Regions from separate parts of the Sphaerisporangium sp. NPDC088356 genome, predicted to be linked through region 2. Evidence: riboswitches for the same ligand, from Rfam matches in the RefSeq annotation. Region 2 holds a riboswitch; each other region holds the start of a gene.
The links. Region 2 has a riboswitch for thiamine pyrophosphate ahead of AB0O34_RS15760 (cytosine permease). Riboswitches for the same ligand answer to the same signal wherever they lie in the genome.
Positions count from the first base shown of each region.

Region 1 (5,510 bases), on a different contig from region 2:
TCAGCCCGGCCAGGTCGGGGATCTTGGTGTAGCGGCCCTCGGAGAACCACCAGCCCGTGCCCCCGATCGCGCCGATCATCAAGATCGCCAGCGCGACGATGAACCAGTTGGGCCGGAAACCCGAGCGCTTCGGGCGTTCGGCCACCGCGGCCCTGACCGCCGGGGCGGTGAGCATCTCGGTCTGCGAGTGGATCAGGGTCGGGTTCGCGGGCGGGGCGCCCATCTGGTGCGCGGCCGCCGGCCCCGGGGCGGCGGCCCCGGTGGGCGGGCGCTGCGGTCCCATGTCGCGCGGCAGCACGCGGTGGGCGTCCACGGCCGCGACGAGCAGCGCGGTGGCGTCGGCCGGCCGCCGGTTCTGGTCGCGGTCGGTCGCCGAGAGCACCAGCGTGTCGAGCACGGGCGGGATGTCCCCCGCCAGCGAGGACGGCGCGGGCACCCGGTCGTGGACGTGCCTGTAGGCCACCGACATGGGGTTGTCGCCCTGGTAGGGCTGGTGCCCGGTCAGCAGCTCGAACAGCATGACCCCGGCGGCGTAGACGTCGCTGCGCGCGTCGGCGACCCCTGCGGTGACCTGCTCGGGCGACATGTAGGCGATCGTGCCGATCATGACGCCGGTGCGGGTCTGGTTGCCCGCCTCGATGGCCCGGGCCAGCCCGAAGTCGACGACCTTGACCCGGCCGTCGTCGGTCAGCAGGACGTTCTCGGGCTTGACGTCCCGGTGGACCATGCCCGCCTGGTGGGCCGCGCCGAGCGCGGCCAGCACCGGGATCATGATCTCCAGGGCCTCGCGGGCCGGCAGGCGCTTCCTCTCGCGGAGCACGTCGCGCAGGGTGCGCCCCGGGACGTACTCCATCGAGAGGTAGACGTGGTCTCCGTCGGTGCCCTGGTCGAAGACGTGCACCACGTTGGGGTGCGACAGGCTGGCCACCGACTTGGCCTCGCCGATGAATCGCCGCACGAAGTCGGGGTCCTCGGCCAGCGATCGGTGCATCACCTTCAGAGCCACCGTGCGGTCGAGCCGGATGTCCAGGGCCAGGTAGACGGCGGCCATGCCACCCCGGGCGATCCGGGACTCAACGCGATAGCGCCCGTCCAGCAGCCGCCCTACAAGGGGGTCCGCAACCGTCGTGTCCACGGGAGTGAGTTTACGGGCGGTTTGCCAGGGGCAGGGCAAGCACATCCCAAACCGATGCCGACATGTTTTCCCGTCACGAAGGGGTTGATGGCTCTGCGCCGGCCGGTTCGATGGCCGGCGAGGACGCCTCAGCGTACCGGCGGCGGGGGATCCTGCCCGCTAGGCGCGCCCTGCGGCCCGCGGTGACGGCGTCCCGCATCGCCGCCGCCATCAGTCCCGGCCTGCGGGCCCGCGTCACCGCGCTGGCGAGCAGGACGGCGTCGCATCCGAGCTCCATCGCCAGGGCCGCGTCGCTCGCCGTGCCGATGCCGGCGTCCAGGATGACGGGAACGCCCGCCGCCTCCACGATGAGCTCGATGTTGTGCGGGTTGCGGATCCCGAGCCCCGAGCCGATGGGCGCGCCCAGGGGCATCACGGCCGCGCACCCCGCCTGCTCCAGCCGCCGCGCGAGCGCCGGGTCGTCCCCGATGTAGGGCAGCACCACGAACCCGTCGGCCACCAGCCGCTCGGCCGCGTCGAAGGTCTCGATCGGGTCCGGCAGCAGGGTGCGCTCGTCGTTGATGACCTCCAGCTTCACCCAGTCGGTGCCGAGCGCCTCGCGGGCCAGCCGCGCGGTCAGCACCGCCTCGCCTGCCGTGAAGCAGCCCGCGGTGTTGGGCAGCACCCGCACGCCCCGGTCGCGCAGGACGTCGAGCACCGACCCCCTGGAGGCCGGGTCCAGCCGCCGCATGGCTACCGTGGTGATCTCGGTGCCGGACGCGGCCAGCGCCTGGTCCAGCACCTCCAGGGACGGGGCGCCGCCCGTTCCCATGATCAGACGCGAGCCGAACTTCTCGCCGCCGAGGATCAGCGTGTCGTCCATGGGGTCCGCGTCCCGCTCGCCGGCGACTCTGATGGGGGTCTCCTCGCGCTCGTCAGCCACCCTGCACCGCCGTCAGGACCTCGACGCGGTCGTTCTCGCCGAGCGGGGTCGACTGCCACGCGCCCCGCCGTACGACCTCGTCGTTCAGCGCGACCGCGACCCCGGCCACGGCCGAGGTCAGCGTCTGTATGGCCTGCGCCACGGTGGTCCCGGGGGGCAGGTCGTGGGGGGCGCCGTTGATCGTCACTCTCATCGCGCTTCCGGGGCGGCAGACCCCGGCCGGCCGCCGGGGTAGGAGCCCCGTTCCTCCTTCGTCCATCGGTGGGGGTCGGTGGTGTCCTGGTGCCGTGCCCCGCCGAACCGCAGGGGCGAGCAGATCGCCGTGAAGGACGGGCCGGGCCGTCCCGCCGGATCGTGGCAGGGAGGCAGGACGGGGCCGAGGTCGTCGCCCAGGGCCAGTTCCCCGGCGACGAGATCGGCGGTCAGGGGAGAGAGCAGGACGCCGCCACGGTGGTGGCCGGTGGCCAGCACGAGCCCCGCCAGGGCCGTCCGCCCGATGACCGGGAGGTTGTCGGGGGTCCCCGGACGCAGGCCGGCGGACAGGTCGGTCACCTCCAGCTCGGTGATGCCCGGTACGAGCTCGCGCGCGTCGCGCAGCAGCTCCCACAGGGCCCCGGCGGTCACGCGGGTGTCGAACCCCATCTCCTCCTGCGTGGCGCCGAGCACGATCTCCCCGTCGCCGCGCGGCACCATGTACGCGCTGGACCCGTGGACCACCCCGCGCACGCAGCGGCCGAGGAACCCCGGAGCGCCGCGCAGCCGCATGATCTGGCCCTTGACCGGGCGCACCGGCGGCAGGACCTCCGGGGGCAGGCCGTCCAACGATCCCGACCACGCCCCGGCGGCCAGGACGACCCGGTCCGCGGCGATCGCCCCGCCTCGCGCCAGCCGTACCCCGCGCACCGCGTCACCCTCGACGGCGAAGCCCGTGACGCGGTCGGCCACCACGCCGACGCCCCGCCGCGACAGCGCGGCGAGCAGCGCGGCCGTCACCCGGCGCGGATCCACCCAGGCGTCTCCCGGCGCGAGGACGCCGCCACGGACCGAAGGGGCGAGCATCGGCTCGGCGCGGCGGCACTCGCGTCCCGTCAGGCGTTCCACCGGGAGCGACAGCTTCTCCATGAAGCCGGCCAGCTCGCCGAGCGCCGCGAGGTCGTCCGCGCCGAAGGCGACGTCCAGGGTGCCGTCGGTGCGGTGGTCGACGTCCATCCCCGCCTCGCCGGACAGCTCGGCGGCGAAGCCGGGCCACAGGGCGAGGGACGCGAGGCCCAGCCGCAGCAGGGGCTCCTCGGTGTAGGTGACCTCGCTCACCGGGGCGAGCATCCCGGCCGCCGCGTGTGAGGCGCCCGACCCGGGCGCCGGGTCGACCACGGTCACGGCGTGCCCGCGCTGGGCGGCGCGCCAGGCGACCGACAGGCCGACCACGCCCCCGCCCACGACGATCACGTCCGCGTGCGGCGCCTTCCCGTACGGCCCGCCGGTGCGCGGCGCCTCGGACGGTGGGCCGGAGTGTGGCGTCTTTTCGGCCGACGGCACCACGACATCTCGCACATTCGGCATGTCCACCAAGGTCCCGCTCCCTTCGCCGGCATGATCCGGATCAGGTCTCTAGCGGTCGAGGGCCGTGAGCCCTCCTCTCAGCCCGGTCTCGCCGGACTCCCGCGCGTGCTGACGGCACCAGCCTATTCCTGCCTCCATACGGCTTGCGCACCCGCTTGAGTGTTCTCATCACTGGCTGTGTGCGATAGTGAGCCAATTCGTTACCAAATCGCCGTTGGCGAGTTACCCGGCTGGCCGCTTAGGGTCAGGATGTGAATCATGTCGTGGTGGTCGGAGCCGGACTGGCCGGCGTACGGAGTGTCGAGGCGCTGCGGGCGCGCGGTTACCGAGGGCGCGTCACTCTGGTCGGAGATGAGAACCATCGCCCCTACGATCGTCCACCCTTGTCGAAGGCCGTGCTGCTCGGCGACCTGGACTCCACGGTCGTCGACTCCGACCTCGGCGCCCTCGACGTCGACCTGCGCACCAGCGTGTCGGCCAAGGGCCTGCGCCAGGGCGCGCTCGAGACCACAGAGGGCGAGCTCGAGTACGACGGCCTGATCATCGCCACCGGCGCCTCGCCCATCAGGCTGCGCGGCGAGGGCACCCAGCACGTGCTCCGCACCATCGACGACGCCCTCGCCCTGCGCGAACTGCTGGTCCCCAAGGCCCACGTGGTGGTCGTCGGCGCGGGCTGGATCGGCGCCGAGGTCGCCACGGCGGCGCGCCGCGCCGGGTGCGCGGTGACCGTCGTCGAGGCCGCCCAGTCGCCGCTCGCCGTAGCCCTCGGCACCGAGGTCGGCGGGCGCACCGTGCCCTGGTACGCCGAGGCCGGCATCGACCTCAGGCTCGGCACGATGGTCGGCTCGGTCGACCCGGGCGGCCTGACCATGATGGACGGCTCATGGATCCCCGCCGACGTGGTGGTGACCGGCGTCGGCGTGCGCCCCACCGTCGGGTGGCTCGCGGGCTCCGGCGTCGAGATCGACAACGGCGTCTTGGTCGACGAGCACCTGCGCACCTCGATGGAGGGCATCGTGGCGGTCGGCGACTGCGCGAACTGGTGGTCGCGCCGCTTCGGCCGCCGCATGCGGGTCGAGCACTGGGACACCGCGCTGAACGCCCCCGAGACCGCGGTGGCCACGCTCCTCGGCGAGACCGCCGTCTACGACCCGGTTCCCTATTTCTGGTCCGAGCAGTTCGGCCGCATGCTGCAGTACGCCGGCCACCACGACGGCGCCCGGCTGGTCCTGCGCGGCGACCCGGCGACCGACCGCAAGTGGGCGGCGTGCTGGCTGACCGACGACCACCGGCTGGCCGCTATCCTTACGGTCGACCGTCCCCGTGACCTGGTGCAGGGCCGCCGCATCGTCGAGGGCGGGCAAAGGCTCGATGTGGATCGCGCGATGGACCCCTCGGTACCCTTGCGCGACTGCTTGTGACCCCCTGCGGGGTGTTTGAGAAGAGGCGCGACGTGGTAGTTGTGGTTCCGTGACGCTTTCTGTTGCGCAGATCGACCGGGAAACCGACCAGTTGGTGGGAGAGTGGCTCCCCCTCACGGAAGTGGGCAGGCGGCTCGGGCTGAGTGCCGGGCGTGCCAAGCAGCTTCTCAAGGACAAAAGGCTCATCGGTGTCCGGCGGGGCGGCTCCGAGCCCGAGGTCCCCGCCGCCTTCATCGCCGCGGACGACGTGGTGAAGGGCCTGCCAGGCACGTTGACGGTCCTGTCCGACGCGGGCTACGACGACGTCGAGGCCCTGCGGTGGCTGTTCACCGCCGACGACTCCCTGCCGGGGGCTCCGATCGACGCGATCGCCGCGGGCCGCCACACCGAGGTGAAGAGGCGTGCCCAGGCGCTCGGTTTCTGACACCAGGCTCTACCTCTGCACCGACGGGCGCCGCCGCCAGGGCGACCT
Region 1 covers NZ_JBFBIK010000112.1:9,595-15,104, reverse strand. Annotated here, with positions in the region: gene pknB (Stk1 family PASTA domain-containing Ser/Thr kinase) at 1-1,135, opposite strand, end outside; gene AB0O34_RS29635 (thiazole synthase) at 1,209-1,997, opposite strand; gene thiS (sulfur carrier protein ThiS) at 2,050-2,250, opposite strand; gene thiO (glycine oxidase ThiO) at 2,247-3,617, opposite strand; TPP riboswitch at 3,618-3,730, opposite strand; gene AB0O34_RS29620 (FAD-dependent oxidoreductase) at 3,869-5,038, shown strand; gene AB0O34_RS29615 (Rv2175c family DNA-binding protein) at 5,088-5,462, shown strand; gene thiE (thiamine phosphate synthase) at 5,440-5,510, shown strand, end outside.
Region 1: linked by a shared signal. The riboswitch ahead of thiO (glycine oxidase ThiO) and the one ahead of AB0O34_RS15760 (cytosine permease) in region 2 are both predicted to bind thiamine pyrophosphate.

Region 2 (5,510 bases):
CTGTCGGCCTGGACGAAGCGTTCGAATACGCGCTCGCGGTCGTCCGGCGCGATGCCCACCCCCTCGTCGTCCACCACGAGGACCACGTGATCGCTCTCGGCCCACGCGAGGACGCGGATCAACCCGCCGTCCGGCGAGTACTTGAAGGCGTTCTCCAGGAGCTGGCCGAGCAGGATGTCGGTCGCCAGGGCGTCGCCGTCGACCAGTGGCAGGTCACGGGGGATGTCCACCTCCACGCGGTGCCTGTCGGACAGGACCGGCATCCCCAGCGTGGCCGCGCGCACCCGTTCGCCCAGGTCGAAGCTCTCCACCTGGACCTTCAGCTCCTCGGCCCCGGCCCGCGCGCCGAGGAGCAGGTGATCCATGAGCTGGCCGAGCGCCTGTGCCCGCTCCGCGATGGTCCGTACGGCCGAACGGCGCTCGACGTCCGAGAGCTTGTCCCAGCGCGCGTCGAGCGTGCTGGCGAACCCCTGGACCACGGTGATCGGCGTGCGGAGCTCGTGGCTGGTGGTGGCGAGGAACAAATCCTTGGCCTCCTCCAGCTCCTTGGCCCGCGTGACGTCGCGGAAGTCGACCACGATCTCGGCGGTCTCGTTTATCTCGGCGCTGACCACGTCGAGCCAGCGGCCGCACGGAAGCTGGGTGGTGAGCTTCTCACCCGGCGCCGGCAGCGGGAACGGCGGCCGGGCACCGATCACCTCGTCGGCCCGCACCCCGGTCAGTTCCTCGGCCGCCGGGTTCCACTGGCGGACGAACCCCATGCCGTCGAGCACCGCGATGCCGTCCGCGCTCGCGTCGACGACCGCCCGCTCGTGGGCGCGCTGCCGCACGGCGTCCTGGTACGCCATCGCGTTGGCGAGCGCGATGCCGGCGTGCCCGGCCAGCAGTTCCAGCAGCTCAAGCTCGATGTGGCCGGCCTTGCGCTCGGCGAACAGCGCGTACAGCGCCCCGTACGGCCGCCCGCCGACCGCCGCGACGCCGAGCGCGATGGTGTGCAGTCCTGGCAGCTCCGACCAGATCAGGTCGTCGAGCACGGTCTGGTCGCCGGTCTCCAGCAGGACGGTCTTGCCGGTCCTGAGCAGCTTGCCGACGAGGCTCGTATGCAGGTCGGCGGTGGCGCCCCACAGCCTGTCGGGCAGCCCGTGCGTGCTGACCAGCCGCAGGCGGTCGTCCTCGATCAGCACGAAGCCGCCCGCGTCGGCCCCGGTCAGCTCGGTGAGGCTCCCGGCTATGCGGTCGAGCACGGGTGAGAGCTCAAGCTCGGCGTTGATGTCGCCGACCACGTCGGTGAGCCGCCGGACGAGCCTCGCCCTGCGGGCTCCCCGATCGCGGGCCGCCGAGTCGTTCTCCAAGGAGTGGTAGACGCTCACGTACCCGAGCAGCGCACCGGCCTCCGAGCGCAGCGCGCTCATGTCCACGCCCACGTCGACGAGCGAGCCGTCGCTGCGCAGGCGCTTGGTGCGCAGGGAGACCGGACCTCCGGTGCGGACCCGTTCGAGCACCGCGTTGTGCTCCACCACCAGTTCCTCGGGGACGAGCGGCGCCCTGCGCCCGATCATGTCGTCGCAGGTCCAGCCGAAAAGGCGCTCGGCGGCGGGGTTCCACACCAGGACGGAAAGGTCACGATCGAGGGCTACGACGGCATTGGGGGAACTCGCGAGGACAGCGCGGGCAAAGCCGTCATCGGCGTTCTCTACCCTGTTGTCACTCATGACCCCCATCGTGCCCGTTTTTGCAAGCGCGCCTTGGCACTTTCGATGTGCGAATCGTCGCATTCGTCGGGACCGTACCCTCTCGAGGCCTTCTACGGCGCGCGGCGCACGGCCGTCACGGTCGGTGGGAGCCTCCGCTCCGATACGCTGCCTGGTAGCGGGACCGGGAGGGGTGCGGCCATGTCGACAGGGGATCTCGAAGCCCTCGTGCGGGTGACCGCTCCCGGCTATGTGGGCGAGACCCCACCCGACATCGCGTTCGGGATGACCGACACCCCCGCCGGACGGCTGGCGCTCGCCGTCACCGCGCGCGGCGTGGTCGCCTGCAGCTACGAGAACGAGCACGTGGTCTTCGCGCGCATCACCCGGGAGATCGGCTCGTTCATCGGGCCCGACCCCCGGCGCCTCGATCCGATCCGGCGCGAGCTCGACGCGTACTTCTCCGGCAGGCTCCGGGCCTTCACCCTGCCCGTCGACCTCCGGCTGGCCACGCCGTTCGCCCGTACGGTGCTCCAGATGACGATGGCCGTGCCCTACGGAAGCGTCACGACATTTCCAGAAATCGCCGAGCGCATCGGGCGTCCCCAGGCGCTGCGCGCCATCGGCAACGCGCTGACCGCCAACCCCGTCTGCGTCATCGTCCCGTGTCACCGGGCGATCGAGTCGCCGGGGAATCCTGGAGGCTACGCCGGCGGCCTCGCCGCCAAGCAGTATCTTCTCCGCCTCGAAGACCCCGCCCGCTGAGCGCCCGCGCCAGCAGGGTCGCCAGGGCGGACACGATGAACGCGGCCAGCGCGGCGTTCATCCAGACCTGCCGCTCGAAGCCGATCGCGTCGCGAAGATCCGTCCAGACCGAGTCCCACCACGCCACCGTGGGCGTCGCCGTGACCAGCCAGTACGCCACGAACCCGAGCACCCAGGGCACGACCATCCCCCAGCGCGAGGGCGCCCCGGCCGAGGTGTCCCACCTGGCGGCCCCGCCCAGCACGAAGTAGTCGATCACCAGCACGGCGAACATCGGGACGAACACCGCGCCGATGACGCCGAGGAACGCCCCGTACGAATTCACGTCGGCGAAGAGCGCGATGACGGTGGTCAGCACGCCGACGCCGATCGAGAAGATGCGCCGGTCCACCCTCGGCAGGAGGTTCTGCAGGGACATCGCCGTGGAGTAGACGTTGGCGAACGACTGGTCGGCCTCCCTGAGCACGAGGATGCCGAAGAACAGGCCCCCGAGGGGCACCGCCACGAACGCGTCCCACACCCGGCCGGGGTCGTTCCCGACCAGGGCCAGCGCGAGTATGCCGATGACCAGGCACGCGACCTGGGCGATCGTGTAGCCGCTGACCACCCCCGCGAAGGCCGCCCGGCCGGACCGCGAGTGCCGCGCGTAGTCGGCCGCCACCGGCACCCAGGAGACCGACAGCGCGATCACGTAGTCGACCGCCGGGGCGAAGGCGCTCCAGTCGCCGCCCCCGAGAGTGGGGGCCTCGCGCAGCAGCGCCACGGCGAGCCACACCATCGCGACGACCACCCCCGCCGTCACGAAGCGGCGGAGCAGGCGGATGGCCCCCAGCGGCCGGATCGTCAGGGCGATCGTCAGCAGGCCCGCCGCCACCACCCAGACCCAGTACGGCACGGAGTCACCGAAGATCGCACGGGCCCCGGTGGCGATCACCCACAGCTCGAAGGCCCCCCAGCCGAGCATCTGGACGATGTTCAGGACCGTCGGGACGTACGACAGCCTGGCCCCGAACAGGCCGCGCAGCAGCACCATCGCCGGCGCGCCGGTGCGCGCGCCGGGCACCGCCGCCAGGCCGACCATCACGGTGCCAATCAGGCTGCCGACCACGGCCGCGAGGACGGCCGCGCCCAGGCTCAGCGGGACGTCGCCCAGCGGGTTGAGCAGGTACAGGGCCCCGGAGAAGCCGAGGAGGCTCACTCCGAGGTTGGCCCAGAAGGCACCCTGGTCGAGCAGGCCCAGCGTCTTCGGAGGGGCCTCGTCGAGGGTCAGGGGGACCTCGCCGACGGCGGATGTCATCGCACGCTCCCTACGCCGGCATTACCCGGACAGGTTCATGCGGTCGGCGGCGCGCCCAGCGTCACTGGGAACCGCCCTCTCAGCCCGGTTGCGCCCGAGCTCCCGCGGTATGGATTTTGACCGAATTATTACACCCCGTCGCTAGGCGACGAAGGGCTGCCCCCCGTTTTCGGCCACCATCGGGCGGCCGGCGGCGGCCCACGACTGCATGCCGCCCTCAATGTTGATCGCCTCGCGGCCCACGTGGTTGAGCCACGCGGCGGCCCTGGCGGACCTGCCGCCGACCCGGCAGACGACGTAGACCGGCACGCCCGCCGGGACCTCGTCGACCCTCTGCTGCAGCGCGCCCAGCGGGATGTGGACGGCCGTCGGGGCGTGCCCCGCCCGCCACTCATCGGGCTCGCGCACATCGAGCAGGAAGACGTCGTCGGGTACGGCCTTGGCCTCGATCTCTGGGACGTTCATGCCGTTCATTGTCCCCGCTCTACGAGTCTTTCCGCCCGCTAACGGAGGGTTGTCATCGCTAACCCAGCGTTGTTTTTCGGCGAGAGGCTACTTGAGCAGGCGGGACAGCCTGCGGTCGGCCAAGGGCTTCCCGCCGGTCTGGCACGTCGGGCAGTACTGCAGGGAGGAGTCGGCGAACGACACCTCCTTGATCGTGTCCCCGCACACCTCGCACTGCTGCCCGGCACGCCCGTGCACCCGCAGGCCCGACTTCTTCTCGGTCTTGAGATCCTTCGCGGCGATGCCGCGCGAGCGCTCGACGGCCGCGCGCAGCGTGCTGACGATCGACTCGTGCAGCCCCGCCACCGCGTCGTCGGTCAGCGACCCCGCGATCTTGAACGGGGACATCTTCGCGACGTGCAGCACCTCGTCGGAGTAGGCGTTGCCGATGCCGGCGATCACCTTCTGGTCGCGCAGGAGCCCCTTGATCCGGGTGCGGCTGCCGCCCAGGATGCCCTTCAGAACGTCGACGGTGAACTCGGGCGAGAGCGGATCGGGCCCGAGGCTCGCGATGCCGGGCACCTCGCCCGGGTCGCGGACGACGTAGACGGCGAGCCGTTTCTGGGTGCCCGCCTCGGTGAGCTCGAACCCGGGCTGCTCGCCGTCGTCGTCGGGCGCGAACCGCACGCGGACCGCCAGAGGGCCCTTGCCTGGACGGACGGGCTTCGCGCCCGAGAGGTCGTCCCGCCAGCGCAGCCAGCCGCCGCGGGCCAGGTGGGTGATGAAGTGGATCCCGTCGCAGTCGAGGTCGAGGAACTTTCCGTGCCGGGCGACGCCCGTCACCGCCAGCCCGGCCAGCGAGGTCACCGGCGGGTCCACCGTCTTCAGCGCCTGGAAGGCCACCACGTCGACAGCGGCGACCGGGCGGCCGACGGCCCGTTCGCGCAGGAACTCGGCGAGCGACTCCACCTCGGGAAGCTCGGGCATGCCATCACACTAACCGCTCGCACGGCCCGGCGACGCGTGCCTGAGGACGGCTCGGCGCGCGTCGCGCCTACCTGGTGAGGACGTCCTTCGGCACCGGCTTGTCCTCGGCCAGGGCCTTGAACAGCCGCAGAGCGCGCTGGGTGTCCCACTTCACGACGGAGGCGCCGTTGATCGTGGGCAGCGAGCCCACGGGCACGGCGGTGGCGACGGGATCGCCGCTCATCGCGAGCCCGAGCGACAGCAGGTCGAAGGCTCCCGTGCCCGGGTCGACCGCCACCGAGTCGGTGGCGCTCATCGCGAGCGGGATCGACCGGAACGGGTTGACC
Region 2 covers NZ_JBFBIK010000035.1:33,933-39,442, reverse strand. Annotated here, with positions in the region: gene AB0O34_RS15770 (PAS domain S-box protein) at 1-1,721, opposite strand, end outside; gene AB0O34_RS15765 (methylated-DNA--[protein]-cysteine S-methyltransferase) at 1,893-2,456, shown strand; gene AB0O34_RS15760 (cytosine permease) at 2,347-3,753, opposite strand; TPP riboswitch at 3,743-3,869, opposite strand; gene AB0O34_RS15755 (rhodanese-like domain-containing protein) at 3,895-4,227, opposite strand; gene AB0O34_RS15750 (DNA-formamidopyrimidine glycosylase family protein) at 4,306-5,184, opposite strand; gene AB0O34_RS15745 (LCP family protein) at 5,252-5,510, opposite strand, start outside.

Region 3 (5,510 bases), on a different contig from region 2:
TCGACGAGGAGCTGATGGCCCAGGCGGCGAAGGCCCGGCTTCCTGTCGCGGTGTGGACGGTCAACGACCCCGAGGAGGCGTCGCGGATGATCGACCTCGGCGTCGGCGGCATCGTCACCGACTACCCCGACCGGATGCGCGAGCTGTGGGCGCGGCGCGGCCTCCCCCTCCCCGAGCCCGCCGCCGCACTCCGCCACGCGCCCGCCTGACGTTTTCGGCGGTTTCCGGCGAGTCCCAACATCAACTGGAGTGCTCGCGGGAGTATCGTGCGGAGAACTGAAGTGGCAGCATCGATCACCTGAGGTCAGGGCGCCGCGTACGGGAGGTCACCAATGCACGAGGAGCCACAGATTTCGAGCTGGGCGGCCGAGCGGTTCGGGGAGCGCGCCGCGTCCGTGCGGGGGCAGCTCGCCGCGTCCCTCCTGGAGGCCGCCGGGAACGCCCAGGATGCCCAGAAGTCCTCCAGAAGCGACAAACGGTACGCCTACGGGTCCACCCTCATGGCGCGACGCTACGAGGCGCTCGTCGACGGCTTCAAGAACGACCCGGGGTTCCAGGTCGTCCGGCCGTACGGCTCGCCCCACCACCTCGTCGTGCTCAACGGCAACCTGCTCCTGCCCTTCCGCTACGCCGAGGACGACACGACTCCGATCAGCGAGGCGCGGGTCAGCGACGGGCGCGTCTCCGCGCTCGTACGCGAGCTCTTCACCCGCTTCGGCCCCAAGACCACCTACCACCAGGAAGTGCTCGATCTCGCCCTCGCCGGCGACGACGAGGAGGCCCAGCTCGCCGAGCTGTCCGCCGCGCGGCCCCTCCTCGCGCGGCTCCCGGGCGACACGCGGCTCATCCCCGTCGCCTACGCCGCGAACGCGCAGGCCAGCCTGTTGAAGCTCTACTGGGGAGAGGCCGAGCTGATCGACGACATGGGCCGGATCCAGTGGCTCCACTGCGAGCAGATCCCCCTGCTCACCGCCCTGCCGTGGGTGTCGCAGGGCCTCCCGGCGACCGAGCCCGACGTGGCCGCGCGCTTCGACCGCGGCGCAGAGCCCGACCTCACCCTGGTGCGCCGCCCCGTGGTCGAGCGCCAGAATGCGATGATCTTCCCCGTGAACAGCGAGACCACCGACGACCAGCCGATCGCCGACGCCGATGAGCGACCGTAAGAGCCGCAGGAGCGACGGCGGCCAGATTCGTCTCTTCGACCCCTCCGGCGGCGCCGGGCGCGGCGGGCCGAGCCCGCAGGCGGTGGCCGACGCCTTCGACCAGGCGCGGCTGACCCAGGCCCGGCGGCTGGCGGGCATGACCAAGAAGGACCTCTCCGAACGGGTGGGCGTCACCCCGGCGGCGGTGGGGCAGTACGAGACCGGCATGACCCATCCCCGGCCCGACCTCATCCCCCGCCTCGCGGACGCCCTCGGCGTTCCCCTGGCGTTCTTCCTGTCGGGCCGGCCGCACGCCAAGCTCGACGGGTCCATGGCGCACTTCCGCAGCCTCCGCTCCACCCGCGTCCACCAGCGGGCCAAGGCCGTCGCGTTCGTCGAGCAGGTCTGGGAGCTGACCCACGCGCTGGAGAAGCGCGTACGGCTGCCGCACGTGGACCTTCCGGGGTTCTCGGGCGGCGAGGTGCACTCCGGGGTCGAGCTGCCACGCGACCCGGCCGCCGCCGCCCGCGAGCTGCGACGGCACTGGGGGCTCGGCACCGGGCCGATCTCGCATCTCGTCCGCCACATGGAGGCCCATGGCATCGTCGTGGTGCTTCCCCCGCCCGACGAGGACGCCACCACGGTCGACGCCTTCTCGACCTCGCAGCTGCCCCGGCCGATCGTCGTGCTGACCGCCAACCGCTTCGACGACATCCATCGCTACCGCTTCACCGCCGCCCACGAGCTGGGCCATCTCGTCCTGCACGGCGACACCGCCGCCGGCGACGTCCAGCAGGAGCGCGAGGCCGACACCTTCGCGGCCGAGTTCCTGACCCCGCGCGACAGCATCCTGCTCGAGCTTCCCCGGCGCCTCGACCTGCGCCGGCTGGCCGAGCTCAAGCACGTGTGGGGGGTCTCGATCAGCTCCCTGCTCTACCGCTGCCGCGAGGTCGGCCTGCTCTCCGACTCCTCGGCCAGCCGGGCGTACCAGCGTCTCGGCGCCCTCCGCGACCAGCCGGGTTTCGCCAGCGAGCCCATCACCGGCTACCCGGGAGAGCACCCGGTGCTCCTACGGCAGGCCTTCGACCTGGCGGCGGCGGACACCGACCTCACCATGGCCACGCTCGCCACCCAGCTCGCCTGGCCGCTCGCCCGCGTCCGAGAGCTGCTGGGCATCCGTGACCAGCGCCCCAAGCTGGTGATCGTCCCCTAGCGGGTGGAGCCGGGAGCCGTACGCGCTAATCTCGGGTCGGACAGAACGCGGGAGTCCGGCGCACCGGGCTGAGAGTGCGGCTGACGCGGCCGCAGACCGCTCGAACCTGACCGGGTCATGCCGGCGTAGGGAGTTGTTCGATGACGACGTTCGAGCACGCGCGCCCGTACAGCGAAGAGCTGTGGGAGGCGATCGGCCCCATCTACAGCGCGATCCTGGACCACCCGTTCATCACCGGGCTGGTCGACGGCACGCTCCCGCGTGAGGCCTTCCGGCACTTCGTGGTGCAGGACTCGCACTACCTGCGGGACTACGCGCGGGCGCTCGCCCTGTGCGCGGCCAAGGCGCCGACCGAGGACGACGTACGGGCCTTCGCGGGCGACGCGGTGGGGGCGATCGCGGCGGAGCAGGAGATGCACGCGGAGTTCATGGCCGAGCTGCGCGGCTCCCCGGCACAGGCCGCGGAGCTGCCGGTGGGCCCGACCACCCGCGCGTACACGAGCTATCTGCTGGCCACGGTGTACGGCGGGTCGTTCCTCGACGGCCTCGCCGCGGTGCTGCCCTGCTACTGGATCTACGCCCGTGTCGGCGAGGCCCTGCTGGCCAAGTCGTCGCCCGATCCGCTCTACCAGCGGTGGATCGCCACCTACGGCGACGAGGCCTTCCAGAGCGTCGTCCGCCGGGTGGTCGCCCTGACCGACCGGGCAGGGGACGAGGCCACCTCTCGCCAGCGCCGCCGAGCCCAGGACCACTTCGTCACCACCTCCCGCTACGAATGGATGTTCTGGAACGCCGCCTGGCACCAGGAGTCCTGGCCCATCTGACACAGACAGCGCGGGCGCCCTCCAGAAGGACGAGGCACCCTGGCAGGAAGCGCCCGGATCGGCCCGGAAGCGGCGCATCGTGTGGGCGTGGAAACCGTGCACGGGCCGTTCTGGCAGGGGTTCGGTGTGGTCAGTGGGCCGGGAGGTCGTCCAGTTCGGCGGTGAACAGCAGCGTGGGGTCGAATCCCATTCCGGTGAAGTGGCCGGCGAGTTCCAGGGACAGGACGCCGTGCAGCCGGGTCCAGAAGGTCAGTGCCCGGTGGAGGGCCGCGGGCGGGGCGGGGTGGCCGTCCGCCCAGTGCCGGTGGTCTTCGAGGTGCGTCTCGAACGGTGTCGCGGAGGTCCCCGAAGGAGTCGGCGCGGCGGTGGTCAACGGCATCACCGCCTGGCAGATGCTGCACCGCAAGGCACGCGTCCGCGCCGGGCAGACCATTCTGGTGCACGGCGCCAACGGCGGCGTGGGCTCGATCCTGATTCAGCTGGCGCGGGCCGCCGGCGTGAAGGTGATCGGCACAGCGTCCACGCGCCACCACGACGCCCTGCGGGAGCGCGGCGTCCTTCCGGTCGACTACCGCACCGGGGACATCGCCGCGCGCGTCCGCGAGCTCGCCCCCGGCGGGGTGGACGCCGTCTTCGACCACGTCGGGGGCCGCGGCGTCGTCGGCTCCTGGCGCCTGCTCGCGCCCGGCGGCACGCTCGTCTCGTACGGCAGCGCCTCCACCCGGGACGACCAGGGATCCAAGCAGTGGCCCCGTGCTCAAGCTGCTCGGCCGGGTGTGGCTGTGGAACGCGCTGCCCAACGGCCGCCGCGCCTACTTCTTCAACGTCTGGGCCGGGCGGGCCCTGGCCAAGAACCGGTTCAGGTCCCGGCTGCGCGCCGACCTCACCAAGGTCTTCGCGGCACTCCAGCGCGGTGAGGTCACCGCCCAGATCGCCGTGCGGCTGCCGCTCATCCGCGTCGCCGACGCTCTGCGGCTGGCCGAGTCCGGCACCGTCGCCGGAAAGATCGTACTGACCCCGTAGCGCGCGTCCCGCGCTGGACGGCCACCGGCACCCACGCCGGCGGCTTCCCTCGGAGGACCGCCCGTCACACGTGGTGATCGGGCGGCCCACCGAGGCCTTTCCGGGGTTTCATTCCTTGGGAGGCAGGAGCCGGCGTGTCGCCTCCAGCTCCTTCTTCAGTGCCTTCACCTGCTGTTCCAGCTCCAGGATGCGGCGGATCGCGATCAGCGTCATGCCTTCCCCGGTCAGCTCCGCGACGTACTGGACGCGGTTGATGTCGGCGCGCGAGTAGCGGCGCTGGCCGCCCGAGGAGCGTTGCGGGCGGACCACCTCGAACTCGTCGAGGCGGCGCAGAAAGGCCTGCTGGACGTCGAGCATGCCGGCGACCTGGCCCATGGAGTACAGCGGGGCGTGGTTGTCGTCGATGGGCAACCTGGACATGTGTGCCTCCATGGTGAACGGGCCGGCGCCCGTAGCGGCACCGGCCCATCGCTCGCGGTCACCTCACGCGCGGATCGCCCTGGTGTCGCCGCGCTGGATCTCGACCTTGCGTGGCTTGGCCTTCTCCAGCACGGGGATGCGGATCTGGAGCACCCCGTTGTGGTAGGCGGCGTCGACGCGGTCGCTGTCGAGGTGCTCGGAGAGGTAGACGCGCCGGGTGAAGGTGCCCATGACGCGCTCGCGCACGAACAGCCGGTCGTCCTCCGACAGCTCCTCCTGGCGGCTGGCGCTGACCGTGAGCACGCCGCGGTCGACGGTGACCTCGATCGAGTCGGGGTCGATGCCGGGAAGATCGAAGCGCAGGACCACGTCGTCCTTCCTGCGGATGCCGTCGAGCGGCATGGCCCCCTGGGCGCTTCCCTCTCCCCAAGTGAGGGCGCCACGGGTGAGGCGATCAAACTGGCGCTCGACTTCCTGAACGAACGGGTCGATCGACGTCAACAGCATCTCCGGAACCTCCTCGCTTGTCGGTGTAGCAGAAAACCTCCAACTACAGCTGTAGGTTACCTCTGTCTAGCGATGCATGCAACTGGTAACTGGGATCGGATAGGAGCCGTGTCGCGTGCCCTCCGGGGCGGGAGGGGCAGGTCGGAGACGGCGGCCCAGCGCAGCAGCACGCAGTTGCTGAACCACCTGCACCGCCTCGGGCGTGCCGGGGCCGGTCGGCGGCGTCAACGGCGGGCTGCCCGGCGCCGGCGCCTGCCGGAAGCGATGTGACTTCAGGATTGCCGGCGGAGCGGTCAGAGCCAGGCGTTGCGGCGGAAGCCTCGGTAGAGGAGGGAGCAGATGACGAGCATGACGCCGATCACGAGGGGATAGCCCCACATG
Region 3 covers NZ_JBFBIK010000003.1:92,804-98,313, forward strand. Annotated here, with positions in the region: gene AB0O34_RS02490 (glycerophosphodiester phosphodiesterase family protein) at 1-209, shown strand, start outside; gene AB0O34_RS02495 (hypothetical protein) at 333-1,163, shown strand; gene AB0O34_RS02500 (XRE family transcriptional regulator) at 1,150-2,355, shown strand; TPP riboswitch at 2,393-2,504, shown strand; gene tenA (thiaminase II) at 2,496-3,179, shown strand; gene AB0O34_RS02510 (TetR-like C-terminal domain-containing protein) at 3,310-3,552, opposite strand; partial or broken gene AB0O34_RS02515 (zinc-binding dehydrogenase) at 3,572-3,841, shown strand; gene AB0O34_RS02520 (zinc-binding dehydrogenase) at 3,933-4,202, shown strand; gene AB0O34_RS02525 (MerR family transcriptional regulator) at 4,311-4,622, opposite strand; gene AB0O34_RS02530 (Hsp20/alpha crystallin family protein) at 4,686-5,129, opposite strand; gene corA (magnesium/cobalt transporter CorA) at 5,423-5,510, opposite strand, start outside.
Region 3: linked by a shared signal. The riboswitch ahead of tenA (thiaminase II) and the one ahead of AB0O34_RS15760 (cytosine permease) in region 2 are both predicted to bind thiamine pyrophosphate.